DNA from 3 places in the Clostridium sp. CM037 genome. Region 2 is predicted to be linked to each of the others. Evidence: predicted binding sites of a transcription regulator. Region 2 holds the regulator's gene; each other region holds the start of a gene.
The links. Region 2 encodes HrcA, which represses chaperone genes, less so after heat shock. Its sites were predicted from a motif close to TGTTAGCACTCNNNNNNNNNGAGTGCTAACA; they were not measured.
Positions count from the first base shown of each region.

Region 1 (3,296 bases), 1.9 Mb from region 2:
GTGCTGAATTCTTTTCTGGAATATCTGCAACTGCAACTTCAGTTGTTAAGAATGTTGCTGCAACAGATGCTGCGTTTTGAAGTGCTGATCTTACAACTTTTGTTGGATCAACAATCCCAGCTTTTATCATGTTTACCATTTCTCCACGTAAAGCATCATATCCATTTTCTCCAGCGCTTTCTCTTACTTTTTCTATTATAACTGAAGCTTCAGCGCCAGCATTTGTAGCTATTTGTCTTAATGGTTCTTCTAATGCTCTTTTAATTATGTTAATACCCACTTGAACATCTGGTGTATCTGATGATAATTTTGCAATCTCAGAAATAGCATTAATATAAACTGTTCCACCACCAGGAACTATTCCCTCTTCAACTGCTGCTTTTGTAGCTGCAAGAGCATCTTCTATTCGGAGTTTCTTTTCTTTTAATTCAGTTTCAGTAGCAGCTCCAACTTTTATTACAGCTACTCCGCCTGCAAGTTTAGCAAGTCTTTCTTGTAATTTTTCTCTATCAAAATCTGATGTAGTTTCTTCAATTTGTTTTTTAATTTGGGAAACTCTATCATGTATTGTATCTTTTTCACCCTTGCCATTTACTATAGTAGTGTTTTCTTTAGATATTTTAACACTTTCTGCTTTTCCAAGCATGTCAACAGTAACATCTTTTAGTTCTCTTCCTAATTCTTCGCATATAACTTCTCCTCCAGTTAGGATTGCTATATCTTGAAGCATTTCTTTTCTTCTGTCACCAAAACCTGGTGCTTTAACAGCTACACAAGTAAAAGTTCCTCTTAATTTATTAACAACTAATGTGCTTAAAGCTTCACCCTCAATATCTTCAGCAATTATTAATAACTTTTTGCCTTGTTGAACGATTTGCTCAAGTATTGGAAGTATGTCTTGTATATTAGTAATTTTCTTATCAGTTATTAAAATATATGGCTCATCAAGATTTGCTTCCATTTTTTCTGCATCTGTAACCATATATGCACTTAAATATCCTCTATCGAATTGCATTCCTTCAACAACATCAAGTTCTGTTCCCATAGATTTTGATTCTTCTACAGTTATAACACCTTCGTTGCCTACTCTTTCCATAGCATCAGCAATTAGAGCTCCTGTTACTTCATCACTAGCTGATATAGCAGCAACTCTCGATATGTCTTCCTTACCATTAACTGGTTTAGAAGATTTTTTAATTTCTTCAACAGCTTTATCTACAGCCATTTTTATACCAGTTCTTATTAACATTGGATTGGCACCAGCTGTAACATTTTTTAAACCTTCTCTTATTATAGCTTGGGCAAGCAATGTAGCTGTAGTTGTTCCATCTCCTGCTACATCATTTGTCTTTGTAGCAACTTCTTTAACAAGTTGTGCTCCCATATTTTCAAATGCATCTTCTAGCTCTATTTCCCTAGCTATAGTAACACCATCATTTGTTATTAATGGTGATCCAAACTTTTTATCTAAAATAACATTTCTTCCTTTGGGTCCGAGTGTTATTTTAACAGTATTTGCAAGTTTATCTACACCTCTTTGCATAGCTCTTCTTGCTTCTTCTCCAAACAATATATCTTTAGCCATTTTAAACCCTCCTATACCCTAATTATTATCTACTTGTCGAATTATCATTTAACTATTATTACATTAATCAAATAATTACCTGTGGTACTGAAATGTCGTTAAAGTTATTTTTCAATTACAGCTAATAGTTCATCTTGCTTTAATATGATATACTCAATACCATCATATTTTATTTCACTTCCTGAATATTTAGAGAATAATATTATATCCCCTGCCTTAACTTCCATTTTAATTACTTTCCCATCTTCAACTTTTCCTGGTCCTACTGAAACTACTTCAGCCTCTTGTGGTTTTTCCTTTGAAGCTCCTGCAAGAAGTATTCCACTTTTTGTAGTTTCTTCCGCCTCTAATCTTTTAATTAACACTCTATCACTAAGTGGTCTAATATTCATTTTAAACCCCTCCTTATATATTTTTGTTATTTTTGTTAGCACTCATCACATCTGAGTGCTAATGAGTTCTATACCTAATATTTTAATTAATAATCAGTATAATATCAACTTCACCTATTCCATATATTATACCATTTATACGCAACTAAACTATATTATGTTTAGTTATCACTGCATTATATAGTTTTTCTCTTATTTACTTACTTTTAATGAAATTATAATTTTAGTACATTTTTATTATCATTGAATATATTTTGATTTATTGTTAAAATCACTAATAGAGGTGATTTTATGAATAGTCTATATAAATGGTTTAATAACTATTTTTTTAGAGACTCCATTTTAAGAAATGTAAAAACGCTTATTAAATTTTCATTCAAAACGTTTTTTATCTTAAGTTTTACTTTTTCTTTTATAATTTTAAGCATAAATCTTACTTTGCTTTTTAAACCATTATACTATATGGATATTGATGTTTTAAAAATCGAAGAATCTTCTAATTTAAATAAAAAGGAACTAAAGACTAATTATGACTATGTAATCACATATTTAACTCAAAATAAAATTGAAGAATTCACTCTTCCGACGCTACCTTCATCCAATAATGGTAAAATTCATTTTAAGGAAGTTAAAATAATATTTGATACTCTTAAGGTAATGCTATTTTTCTCCATATTAATAAGTATTATAGGTATAATCATAAATAAGAGACACAAAACAATAAGATACTTGTTAACTAGTTCCATTTTTCTTATTATCGTACCTATAATATTACTTATACCCTTTTTAATTAATTTCGATAAAAGCTTCACAGCTTTTCATCATATTTTCTTTAAAAATGATTACTGGTTATTTGATATTAAATATGATCCAATAATAACGATCCTTCCACAGGATTTTTTCTTCCATTGTGCAATATTAATAATTATTTTGATTACTATAAGTAGCATAATATTAAGGTGTATATATAAATCACAATATAAAAAGCTACACTCTTTATAATATTTATAAAAAGCTACACTCTTTATAATATTTATAAAAAGCTATACTCTTTATAATATTTTATAAAACATGTGTTATCGTAACTTTTTAATAAGATTTTTTCTTTTTAATTACATTTTTTATTATAGTATTTCCTTTAAAAATCCCTACTATTGATATAATACTCATTGTTATGCCTATAGTTATTAAACTTGTAACATCCCATGCATCTATTTTTTGACCAAAATAAGAAGAAATAAAAATCCCTGGAATTCTACCGAGTGTTGAATATATAAAGAAATCTTTAAAAGAAACATCAGATACTCCACATATGTATA
Region 1 covers NZ_CM143650.1:3,904,696-3,907,991, forward strand. Annotated here, with positions in the region: gene groL (chaperonin GroEL) at 1-1,585, opposite strand, end outside; gene ACWJKP_RS18720 (co-chaperone GroES) at 1,690-1,977, opposite strand; gene ACWJKP_RS18725 (TIGR01906 family membrane protein) at 2,269-2,979, shown strand; gene ACWJKP_RS18730 (TVP38/TMEM64 family protein) at 3,067-3,296, opposite strand, start outside.
Region 1: ACWJKP_RS18720 (co-chaperone GroES) is a predicted target of HrcA. The motif match lies at 2,011-2,041, and genes of this name have one in related genera.

Region 2 (3,296 bases):
ATGTGATTTTCCATCAATATCTACTTTATGATTGGAACCCATTTCTCTTTTAATTGACATTATTGTTTTGTCTGGGTTTGTAATTGCTTGCCTCTTTGCTACTTGACCTACTAATCTTTCTCCATTAGCTTGGAATGAAACTACAGATGGTGTAGTTCTTGCACCCTCTGAATTAGAAATTACTACGGGTTCTCCACCCTCCATAACTGCTACACATGAGTTTGTTGTACCTAAATCTATTCCTATAATTTTTCCCATTATTATTTCCTCCTCATATTCCTTTTAGACCATAACAATTATAATTGTTATAATTCTTATATTTTATTATAATATTTTTTTATAATATTTTTTTATAATATTTTTTTTATAATACAAATCTTTAATTTGCAACTTTAACCATACTATGCCTTAATACCTTGTTATCTTTTTTATAACCTTTTTGGAATACTTCTACTATTTCATTAGTTCCATATTGTTCATCTTCAACATGCATTACTGCATTATGAAGATTTGGGTCAAATTCACCTTCTGAGACTAATTCTTCTACCCCTAATTTAGTAAAGGCATCATTAAATTGTCTTACCGTCATCTCCACACCGACTCTTAGATCTTCCCCAGTTCCTTCAACAGAAAGTGCTCTTTCTAAGTTATCAAGTACTGGCAAAACCTCTTTTAAAACATCGGCGCAAGCATCTGTGTATATACCATGTTTCTCTTTTACTGTTCTTTTTCTAAAGTTCTCATATTCAGCAGATGTCCTTAAATATTTATCTTTAAAATCATCTAGCTCACTCTGTAATTTAATGTTTTCTTCTTCTAATTTTTTCTTATTTTTTTTCATATGTTTTTCACTTTCTAAAAGTTCTTCAACTTCTTCTACTATTTCAGCTTCTTCTGCAGTTTCCTCTATAGAACCCTCTGTCTCTTCCATAGTGCTTTGACTTTCGCCAGCTTCATCAACTGAGCTTGAAGCCCCATTATTAGGTATTGATGTGTTTTCTTCTTTTAAATCTTCTTTTAAAATTTCCTGATTATTTGTATTCACTAAATCATCCCTCCATTTCTGGCTCAAAGTAAATCTTTTAATTTTAAAATTTATCTATGGTCATCATAAATTTGAGCTATATTATCATTTAATTCTTTAACTATCCCAGTTAGTACAGATATAACTTTTCCATAAGGTATTCTTGTTGGTCCTATAACGCCAATAGATCCGAGCGGTATTCCGGACGCGCTATAAACAGCTGTTATAATGCTGCATTCGCGAGCACATTCAACAAAATTTTCTCCACCAATTTTAATTGTAATATTACCTGTAATGTCCCCTACTCCTAGTAAACTATTTATACTCTCTTTATTGTCTACTAAAACTAAGAACTCACGAGCTTTAGTAATATTGTTATATTCCGGGTAGTTAAATATATTTGCAGCACCCTGAATATATACTTCCGAAGTCTCAACACCAGACAAACTATCATATAGAGCTGGAATAATTCCATCAAAAATTTCTTGATAAAATGCTAAATCTCTTTTTAAATTATTAATAACTTCTAAATTTATTTGCTCAATTGTAAGCTTTCTCAATCTAAAATTAAGCATATTGTTAAGTTTTGCAATGCTATCACTACCAATAGGTTTTCTAATCTTAATAACATTATTTTTGATGATACCACTGTCTGTAATAATTACAAACAAAATACTCTCAGCATCTAGATTCATTAGTTGAATATATTTTATACAGCTCTTTTGAACAGATGGTGCCTTAACTATAGATGTAAGATTTGTAAGAAGAGAAAGCATTTGTGTTGCTTGCTTAACAATTTTATCAACCTCATATAAAGCAGCATTAATAAGGTGATTTTTGATCATATATTCTTCCTCATTGGATAATTTCGTAAGTTCCATAAGTCTATCAACATATAATCTATAACCCTTATCTGATGGTTTTCTACCAGATGATGTATGCAACTGTTCTATATATCCCAGCTCTTCGAGGTCTGACATTTCATTTCTTATAGTAGCTGGACTAATACCTAAATCGTACTTTTTAGCTATGGTTCTGGATCCAACAGGCTCACCATTATTTATATAATCTGTAATTATAGCCTGAAGTATTTTAATTTTTCTTTCATCCATTTCCATAATATCACCTCTTTTATTAGCACTCACTACAGTTGAGTGCTAACGAGTATGTATTAAAAATATCATTTGCTAATGTATTTGTCAATAACCTTAATTTTTTAATTCAGCCACTATATGTTGATTATATCGGTTTAAATTAAGCATACTACGCTTTCCTTTAATTTTCGTGGTGATATAATATTAATATCTTTAGACAGAAATTTATGGCAATGTATTTATAGAAGAAATTCTGCCATAATCACATTCGATATTTCAATACCTTCATAAGTTAAAAAAATATTGTTATCATTTTCCTCCATGAATCCATTACTTACATATTTATTTATTACTTCCCTATAAACACTATCTATATCTTTGTCAAATCTTTTCCTAAATTCACTTTTGCTTATGCCTACATTCTTTCTAAGACCCATAAACATAAACTCTTCCATATCATCTTTAAATGAATTCTTTATTTTTTCCACTATTGCACAACAATCAACATTTATTTTCTTAATATATTTTTCTATATTTTCTTCATTTCTATACCTAAACCCATCCCTATATGAATGAGAGGAAGCGCCGCATCCTATATATTCGCCCATTTCCCAATATACTAAATTGTGTCTACATGACTTATTGATTTTTGCAAAATTTGAAATTTCATATTGTATATACCCTTTTTCTCTTAAATATTCTATTGTCTGTGCGTACATAGTTCGTTCTATTTCCTCATCCGGAAGCTTTAATGTGCCTTCTTCAAGTCCTTTATAAAAAGCCGTTCCCTCTTCCACTATTAGACTATAGCAAGATAAGTGTTCTGGATTAAGGTTAGTTACATTCTCTAAAGTCTCTATCCACTGCTTAAGCGTTTGAGACGGAAGTCCAAACATTAAATCTACATTGATATTATCAAAACCTAGATTTCTAGCCATTTGAAAGCTTTGTTTAAAATCTTCAATAGTATGGATTCTACCCAGCTTTTTAAGCAAAGTATCTTGAAAGGCTTGAAGTCCAATGCTGATCCTATTTACTCCTATTTTTTTTAAAAAGTTTAATATTTCCCCTGTAAATGTTCCGGGGTTTCCTTCCACTGTAAACTCTAAATCGTCACACATATCCAATCTATCAATACTTTTCCCTATTATTTCCCAGCCCGCTAAAGATAAATAGGT
Region 2 covers NZ_CM143650.1:1,573,063-1,576,358, reverse strand. Annotated here, with positions in the region: gene dnaK (molecular chaperone DnaK) at 1-258, opposite strand, end outside; gene grpE (nucleotide exchange factor GrpE) at 380-1,045, opposite strand; gene hrcA (heat-inducible transcriptional repressor HrcA) at 1,096-2,142, opposite strand; gene hemW (radical SAM family heme chaperone HemW) at 2,358-3,296, opposite strand, start outside.

Region 3 (3,296 bases), 1.0 Mb from region 2:
ATTTATTTCTAAAACCTTATCTGCTTTTATGTTTTCATTGTTAGGCATAGAATTTAATGTTTTTTCCATTTCTATTGTAAGGTCACCATCATTTGATAAACATACTGGGTAGTTCTTAAGTCTTTTTGATGCCCTAACATCCTTAACTCTACCTGCTAAAATACTTTTCATATGTTCAAATAATTCTTTATTGTCTTTTTCATCAGTGCTAGAAGGATTTTCTTTTTCATCTACTTCTATACCTAAGTCACCACTTGATACAGATTTAAACTCCTTTTCTTTGTACTTCATTATCATTTTCACAGCGAATTCGTCTACCTCATCCGTGAAATATAAAATTTCGAATCCTTTATCTGATACCATTTCAATTTGTGGTAATTTTTCAATTCGCGCGTTTGATTCTCCAGAAGCATAATAAATATATTTTTGATCTTCTGGCATTCTAGAAACATATTCATCTAAAGTAACATTCTTTTTCTCCTTTGATGAATAAAACAACAATAAGTCTTGCAAAACATCTTTATTACTTCCAAAATCGCTATAAATGCCATACTTCAATTGTCTTCCAAATGCTTTATAGAATTCTTCATATTTTTCTCTTTCGTTTTTAAGTAAACCATCTAACTCATTTTTAATTTTAGTTTTAATGTTTTTAGCTATAAGTTTAAGTTGTCTATCATGTTGCAGTACTTCTCTAGATATATTAAGTGACAAGTCTTCTGAATCAACTATTCCTTTTACAAAACTAAAATAGTCAGGCAATAAATCTGCACACTTATCCATAATTAAAACGCCACTTGAATATAATTCTAAGCCTTTTTCATATTCTTTTGTATAGAAATCATAAGGCGTTTTTTCTGGAATATACAAAATTGAATTATAACTTACAACACCATCAACACTAATATGGATATGCCTTGCTGGTTTATCAAATCCATAGTGCTTTTCAGCGTAAAAATTGTCATAATCTTCATCAGTAAGTTCGCTTTTGTTTTTTCTCCATATAGGAACCATACTGTTTACAGTCTTTTCCTCAACAAAGTCCTCGTACTCTGTTTCACTACCTTCTTTAAGTCTTGACTGACTTATATCCATTTTAATTGGGTACCTAATAAAATCCGAGTATTTCTTTATAATAGATTTTAGTGAGTTCACATCAAGATATTCATCAAAATTATTATCTTCTGTATTCTCTTTTATTTTAAGTGTAATTTCTGTTCCAACAGTATCTTTTACGCAAGTTTCTATAGTATAACCCTCTGCACCATTAGATTCCCACTTGTAAGCTTTATCACTACCAAAAACTCTACTTATAACAGTAATATTATCTGCTACCATAAATGCAGAATAAAATCCCACTCCAAATTGTCCAATTATGTCGTACCCATCTTTTATTTCATTTTCTTTTTTGAATGCTAAAGAGCCACTTTTAGCTATAACTCCTAGGTTATCACTAAGTTCAGCTTCTGTCATTCCAATTCCTGTATCAGAAATTTTTACTGTTCTGGTTAACTTATCACTGGCTATTGTAATGTAATAGTTATCTTTATCAAAAGTCAATGAATTATCTGCTAGTGTCTTATAATAAATTTTATCAATAGCATCACTAGCATTAGAGATAAGTTCTCTTAAAAAAATATCCCTATGAGTATATATGGAATTTACCATCATATCTAGAATTCTCTTAGACTCCGTTTTAAACTGCTTTTTTTCCAATTAAAATTTCCCCTTTCGTACCAACTATTCTTATTTTTTATTTTGTTAGCACTCTATGTTATCGAGTGCTAATGTTAGTTATAAAATACACCTTTTTTTATAATTTGTCAATGTACATAATGTATTGTTATACATATTATATTATTATCTAACTTGCTGCATCTAGTATTCTGTTCATTTGTACTTATAATGGTTTATTAAAAAGAAATCTTATTTTTGTGGTATAAGTAAGTCTTTCTCTAATATATGATTAATGAGCCAATCATTTAAAAAAGTTAATATTCCCATTATAGCTTCATCTTGGTTTTCATCAATTTTATTTAAATTTACCTCCTCTATTTTTTTAATAAAAAATGCATGGTCGATTTTTTGGGTAAATAATCTTTTATAATTTATACTCATCATATATTCCTCTTCATCGTTAAAATGATAAACTGTATACTCTTTTAATTCTTCAATTACTCCAACTATTTTATCATATTTATCCGTATCATATTTATCCTTCAGTAACTGATAAGCTCTTTCTCCTATTTCAAAAAGTTTTTCATGTTCTACATCGATATGCTCAATACCCGTTTTATATTTTTCTTTCATCTCAAACATTTATTAATTTCCTCCTAATTTGACTCTCCATTTTAAATATAGATAATTTATTGTTTTGAATTTAATCTTATATATCTATATTACTTTATTTGAATTCATTTCACAATAATAATTTCCATATTATCCAATTCTAAATGATTAAATACTTTTTTTATTTTTCTGTGGCTAATTAACTAATATAGGCTGAATAAATAAACTGTTGAGTCATCAACAGCTTTTATTCCGTGTTAAATTATTTGGTTAGCGATATCTCATTTGTATATATTTCTATAATATTGTTTACTACATCGTCAATTTCTCTAATATTCATGACCTCATGGTCACAATATTTTTTATAAAATTGCCCTCGTTCCTCAAACAATGTGTAAATCTTAGATGGATCCTTTGCAAGTAATGGACGAACCTCAGTCTCTATATCTGTAGCTATTAGCTCAATAGGACGGTTGATGTAAATTATAATTCCATTTTTCTTTAGATTTAAAATATTTTCATGTCTTTTAATCACTCCACCACCAGTTGAAATAATTACGGAATCTTTTTTAGATAACTCCTCAACTGCTATAGCTTCTATGTCTCTAAATCCAGCCTCACCATTTTTAAATATTTCAGTAATAGTAAGCTTTGTACTAGCTTCAATATATGTATCTATGTCTATAAATGCCATTTCTATCTTTTCTGCAATCATTTCTCCAATAACACTTTTACCACAACCGGGCATTCCAATTAAAACTATATTTTTCATCTTCTAATTTTCTACTCCCTTTTCTAGTTCATCATAAATTTCATCAATTATAATCTTTGGAATTTTAATATCATTCCAGATTTCCTGGGCAGCAATTGCCTGACCAACTAGCATATAAAGACCATTAACTGCTTTTAACCCCGTCTCCTTCGCATAATTTAAAAATAGAGTTTTCTTAGGATTGTAGATCATATCCACAGCGGCTCCAAATTTACCGATATGTTTCTTTTCAATT
Region 3 covers NZ_CM143650.1:2,596,551-2,599,846, forward strand. Annotated here, with positions in the region: gene htpG (molecular chaperone HtpG) at 1-1,716, opposite strand, end outside; gene ACWJKP_RS12670 (bacteriohemerythrin) at 1,927-2,319, opposite strand; gene ACWJKP_RS12675 (shikimate kinase) at 2,552-3,061, opposite strand; gene aroE (shikimate dehydrogenase) at 3,065-3,296, opposite strand, start outside.
Region 3: htpG (molecular chaperone HtpG) is a predicted target of HrcA. The motif match lies at 1,760-1,790, and genes of this name have one in related genera.